2 linked regions of the Blastopirellula sediminis genome follow. The protein of the gene in region 1 interacts with the protein of each later gene in a pairwise test. Links are inferred from orthologs where the notes say so. Each region holds a gene or a part of one and is shown on either strand. Other genes may lie near its edges.

What was found. The genes of interacting proteins can lie anywhere in the genome.
Region 2: the proteins of nusG (region 1) and rho interact in binary tests that used the Escherichia coli proteins (3 or more experiments, as listed by UniProt). The link is inferred for Blastopirellula sediminis from one-to-one orthologs.

What each region holds. Positions count from the first base shown.
Region 1 is NZ_JAJKFT010000010.1:256,786-259,618, reverse strand. Bases 65-2,802 are described here. They hold nusG (transcription termination/antitermination protein NusG), read left to right. Parts: upstream 65-899; coding sequence 900-1,706; downstream 1,707-2,802. Other genes in these bases: rplA (50S ribosomal protein L1), read left to right, coding at 2,354-2,802; rplK (50S ribosomal protein L11), read left to right, coding at 1,855-2,280; secE (preprotein translocase subunit SecE), read left to right, coding at 417-872; tuf (elongation factor Tu), read left to right, coding at 65-166. Also shown: more of tuf, read left to right, coding at 1-64; more of rplA, read left to right, coding at 2,803-2,833. UniProt on the Escherichia coli protein: Part of the processive rRNA transcription and antitermination complex (rrnTAC). The complex forms an RNA-chaperone ring around the RNA exit tunnel of RNA polymerase (RNAP).
Region 2 is NZ_JAJKFT010000010.1:3,072,695-3,075,683, reverse strand. What follows is about bases 96-2,989. They hold rho (transcription termination factor Rho), read right to left. Parts: upstream 2,368-2,989; coding sequence 823-2,367; downstream 96-822. Other genes in these bases: coaE (dephospho-CoA kinase), read right to left, coding at 2,763-2,989; ribH (6,7-dimethyl-8-ribityllumazine synthase), read right to left, coding at 190-666; nusB (transcription antitermination factor NusB), read right to left, coding at 96-150. Also shown: more of nusB, read right to left, coding at 1-95. UniProt on the Escherichia coli protein: Facilitates transcription termination by a mechanism that involves Rho binding to the nascent RNA, activation of Rho's RNA-dependent ATPase activity, and release of the mRNA from the DNA template.

The DNA of each region.
Region 1 (2,833 bases):
CGGCACCGCCAACCTGGTCGGCGCCGAAATGTGCATGCCGGGCGACAACGTCCGCATCGAAGTCGAGCTGCACAAGCCGATCGCGATGGACGACGGCGTTCGCTTCGCGATTCGCGAAGGCGGCCGCACCGTTGGTTCGGGCGTCGTTACGAAGATTCTCGCCTAAGCGAGACTGAGGTAAATTTTGCGGCGCCCGGCCCGAAAAAATGGGTCGGGCGTCCGCAGTTTTAGGGGCGTAGCTCAATTGGCAGAGCGCTGGTCTCCAAAACCAGAGGTTGAGAGTTCGATTCCCTCCGCCCCTGCTTTCGTCGGTTGATCTCCGGCCTTTTTTGGCTTTGATCGATTCGTCGTTCCGTCAAACCAAGTCATCGTCCATGGCGCAGCCAGCGACGTTTTAGGAAGAAAGTCACGCAGCGATGGCAAAAGAAAAGGCCGCCGCTTCCGCCGGAAACTTCGTCCAAGAGCTGGCTCAGACCGGACGTTACAAGCGTTCGCAAGGTCGGACCGCTCGGCAAGCGACGATGCTCGCTTTGTGGGCGCTGGTCGGCGTAGCGGGATGGCAACTGTACGACGTGTTGCGTAACCAGGGGCAAGAACGCTGGCTGCAAGTCGGCTTGCCTGCCTTGGTGGTGATCGCGGGATTTTGGATCGCTTATCGCGTTATCAACTGGCCGGTGTTCGCCGACTTTTTGATCGCGGTCGAAGCGGAAATGAACAAAGTGACTTGGCCTTCGCGGGCTGAGTTAATTCGGGCCAGCGCCGTGGTGATCCTGTTTGTGTTCGCCCTGGCGGCCGTACTGTTTGCGTACGACGTGTTTTGGCAGTACGTGCTGAAGCACTGGATCGCGTTTCTGCGTTACGCGTTTAACTAGTAAGGCGTTTGGCCAAGGGATCGAGCTGTGGAAAACGAGTCGAAAAACGAACACGAACTGCCCGTTGAGGACGTAACCGCCGAAGGCGCTGCGCCGGAAGCGGCTGAGTCGTCCGACGCGCCCCAGCCCGAAGCCGCCGAAGTGGAATCGCCGGTGGAAGTCGCGGCAGACTCGGAAGAGCCCGCCGCTGAAGAAGCCCCGGCGGAAGAGCCGAAACCGGCTCGTCCGAAAAAGGAACGCAATCGCGGTCCGCTCGAGTTGATTGAAGAGGAGGAGGAAGCTCCTGCTGAAGTCGGCGAGATGGACTGGTACATCCTGAAGGTGCAGAGCAATCGCGAAAAGTCGATCTGCGCGAACCTTTGGCGGCGTGTGAAGATGGCGGGCCTCGAGCCGTATTTTGATCAGATCATGGTCCCGACTGAGGACATCGTCGAATTCAAAAACGGCAAAAAGAAAATCACCAAGCGCAAGCTGTACCCTGGGTACATCGTCGTCCACATGGCGATCAACGATGACACCTGGTTCCTGGTACGCGAAACGGGCGGAATCGGCGACTTCACGGGAGCCGCGGGACGTCCGACTCCGATGCTGGCGCACGAAGTTGAGCGGATCACCAAAAAGGCGGAAAGCGAAGAGGCGGGCGAAGAGCCGGTCAAAACCAACATTCGCTTCAAGCTGGGGGATCACGTTCGCATCACCGAAGGAACCTTCGAGAACTTCGAAGGGGATGTCGAAGGAATCGACGAAACGAATGGCCGCGTGACGGTCATGATCAACATCTTCGGTCGGACGACTCCGGTCGAGATGGAACACTGGCAAATGGAGCCGGTGTAACCCATCGCGAGTCGTCGGCCTGTCGATTCCTACAGCCTCTCGCGTCGCTCTCCTGGCGACTGCCGGACTGTCGTTTTCGACCCACCGAACACCCAAGTAATTCAGTAATCCACGGCGAACCGTGCGTTCGCCGCCGAGGAAAAGAGACATGGCGAAGGAACTGGTTGGAAAAGCGAAATTTCAAGTGCCCGGCGGCAAGGCTACCCCGGCGCCTCCGGTAGGTACGTCGCTCGGTAAGTTCGGCGTCAACCTCGGTCAATTCGTTACGCAGTTCAACGACAAGACCAAGGAATTCAACGGCATGCCGATTCCGGTCGTCGTGAGCGTCTACAACGACCGCTCGTTTGAATTCGTTTGCAAGAGCCCGCCGGCCGCCGCGCTGCTGAAGCAAGCTGCCGGGATCGCCAGCGGCGCCGGTCGTCCCCATGTCGACAAGGTCGGCAAGGTTTCGATGGCCCAGGTCGACGAAATCTGCAAGCAGAAGATGGACGACCTGAACGCCAGCGACCTGGAACATGCTCGCCGCATGATCGCCGGTACCGCTCGCAGCATGGGCATCGAAATCACCGAATAAGCGTTCGCGGCCAACCCGCCCAGCGCTGCAACTGATACGCAACACACCGCACAGATACTTAAAGAGTCCGACGATGGTAAAGCACTCGAAGCGTTATCGCGCCCTTGCCGCCAAGGCCACGGAAGAAGTCATGCCGCTCGACAAGGCGGTCGCGCTGTTGAAGACCTTCAACACCACCAAATTCGATCAGACCGTCGACTGCGCCATGCGTCTGGGTATTGACCCGAAGCAGGCCGACCAACTGGTCCGCGGCGCCATCGTGCTGCCGCACGGCATCGGTAAAGAGCTGCGAGTCGTCGTGTTCGCCAAGGGCGACAATGTTCGTCTGGCGGAAGAAGCCGGCGCCGACGCGGTCGGTTCGGACGACCTGGCCAAGCGAATCAAAGAAGGCTGGCTTGATTTCGACGCGTGCATCGCGACCCCGGACATGATGGGTCTGGTCGGTCCGCTCGGTCGCGTCCTCGGCCCGCGTGGTTTGATGCCGTCGCCGCGTGCCGGCACGGTCACCCCGGACGTCGCTCGCGTCGTCAAAGAATACAAAGCGGGTAAGGTT
Region 2 (2,989 bases), 2.8 Mb from region 1 along the record:
CAGAGATCGGCCGAATGCGACCAGGTCTTCGTTATGTTTTAAGCGTCCGCGCAAGAATCGTTCCGAGACGCCGATGTCAGCGTCGGGGTTGAGATCCTCTTGGTAGAGAATCTGGAGAACGACTTCACGAACTCGACTACGTTTCGACATATAGGTTGGTGATCATCGGCTGGATAGCCGCCTTCGTGCTTATTCTTCGCGGGGAAGCTGTTTCATCAAGTGAACCATTTCGAGGGCCGCGTCGGCCGCTTCGCTTCCCTTGTTGCCCACATTGCCGCCGGCGCGATGCAGCGCCTGCTCTAGCGTGTTGACGGTCAAAACGCCGAACATCACCGGCAGTTCGCATTCCAGGGCCAATTGCCCCAGGCTCGCGCTCACCTGGCTGTTGATGTATTGGTCGTGGGTCGTTTCCCCTTTGATGACCGCCCCTAAGCAGATCACAGCATGGAATTGACCGCTACGGGCCATGCGGGCAGCCACAACCGGCAGCTCCCAGGCGCCGGGAACCCACGCGACTTCGATCGCGTCGTCGGCGACTCCGCGCTCGGCCAAGGTGGCCAAGGCGCCGTCGCACAGCTTGCCTGTAATTGTTTCATTGTAGCGAGCGACGACGATCGCCACGCGTACGGCGTCTCCCAGGAGCTCGCCGCGGTAAGTCCGGACCAAAATAACGAATCCTGAAGCGGGTGTGGGCTAGAAGGTTCTCTATTGTAAAAAAAGTTGGCCGCTTGAGAGCGCCGCCCCCGGCGCCAAACGAAAAAACGCCCAGGAGTTTTCCTGGGCGTCGGTCGTTTTGCGGGCGAATACGCCCCACTCCAACTGCTACCGGTTGGTATTCATCCCCATCAGGAATTCGGCGTTCGACTTGGTCTTGGCCAAACGAGAGAGGAGGAATTCCATGGCGTCGGCCGAGTTCATGTCGTTCAGAACCCGACGCAAGATGCAAACCCGCTTATATTCTTCGGGATCCATCAGCATTTCTTCGCGACGCGTACCGCTGGCGTTGATGTCGATGGCCGGCCAAACGCGGCGGTCGACCAGGCGGCGATCGAGGACGATTTCCTGGTTGCCGGTCCCTTTGAACTCTTCAAAGATCACGTCATCCATCTTGCTGCCGGTGTCGACCAGCGCCGTGGCGATGATCGTCAGCGAGCCCCCCTCTTCGACCTTGCGGGCCGAACCGAGGAAGCGTTTCGGGCGTTGCAACGCGTTGGCGTCCAAACCGCCGGAGAGGAGCTTGCCCGACGAGGGGCATTCCGAGTTCCAGGCGCGAGCCAACCGAGTGATCGAATCGAGAAAGATGACGACGTCGGTCCCGTATTCGACCATCCGCTTCGCCTTTTCGATCACCATTTCCGACACTTGCACGTGACGGGACGGCGGTTCGTCAAAGGTCGAGCTGATGACCTCGCAGTTGGGGCCTTTCACCTGGCGTTCCATGTCGGTCACTTCTTCCGGACGCTCGTCGATCAACAGGATGATCACGTAGGCTTCGGGATAGTTGGCCAGCACGGCTTTCGCCATCTTTTGCATCAGGACGGTCTTGCCGGCCCGCGGAGGACTGACGATCAGGCCGCGCTGACCGAAACCAATCGGGACGATCAGGTCGATGACGCGGGTGGCGAGTTCGTCGGGGTCCGATTCCATGCGGATGCGCGAGTCGGGATGGAGCGGGGTCAGATCGTCGAACTGCACCTTGTTGGCGGCGATGTTCGGATCCTGATAGTTGACCGCTTCGACGCGCAGCAGGGCGAAGTACCGTTCGTTTTCTTTCGGGGGGCGAATTTGCCCCGAGACGACGCTGCCGGTCTTCATACCGAAGCGACGAATCTGGCTCGGCGAGACGTAAATGTCGTCCGGGCAAGAGAGGTAGTGGTAGTCAGGGCTGCGCAAAAAGCCGAACCCGTCCGGCAGGATCTCAAGGGTCCCTTCGCCGTACATGAGGCCGTTCATCTTCACGCGTTCTTTGAGGATGCGGAAGATCAGCTCTTGGCGTTTGACGCCGGCGACTTCGCCCAGGTTTTCCTTGCGGGCCTCTTCGATGAGCTGAGCCATCGACATCTTCTGCAGTTCGGCGATATGGATCTCGCCCTGCTTTACCTTCTCGTAACGTTGATCGTCCGCATCCTCCTCCTGAGGGCGGCGCGACCGACTGACCAATTGCTCGGCCAGCGACATAGGCTCAGCGTCGTCATCGACATCGAGCCGACGTAACTCATTCACAGCGTCTGTTCCTTCCGACTTCGGATTACGAGCGTTGGGCTCGTGGTTATTACTTGATTCGGGCAGGATGCCAGCCCCAAACTTGGGCTGTTCCGAACGCGAATCATGATTCTGATTTTTTGTTCCGCTGCTTCGATGAGGCATGGAACTGAACTCCAAGATGAGAAAAGACGAACCGGACGACGTCCTCTACAGACGCCGAGTGCGGAGTTTTATAGGCAGGCTAATCTCGAGCAGGATGTGATTCGGCTCGACATACGCCTTGCTTGGGAGGAGACGAGTTACTTCCGTTGTAACAGATCGCCGCACCGTCGACGAGTCGAGAATCGGCTCACTAGGTAACGTGCTAAGGTGTTACCGTTTCGAGCATTAGCGGTTCTACCGACAATTGTCGAACGTAGGCGATTTGTCGCCCCCGCGCATCATTTCAAAGTGGTTTGGTTTCCCCTAGTTGGGACATCAAGGAAGGCGAATCGGCAAGCCGCGATTTCGAGTCGGGCTGTAGTTTTACGAATAATATTTGAGCGGAAAGAAAAGCATCAGGTGGTAGGAGAAAGGACGCAATCTCGCCAATATTGTTCGACTTGGGCGTCGAGCTGCTCAAGATCGCCGTCATTACGAATTATGTAATCGGACAAAACTCGCTTATCTTCCAATTTTTCCTGGGCTGCCTCTCTCGCGTTAAACTCGGCTTCACTCCACCCCCTTTGGGCGGCATATTTAAGCCGCTCTGGGTACGGCGTGTCAATAAATACGAGGTTATCGC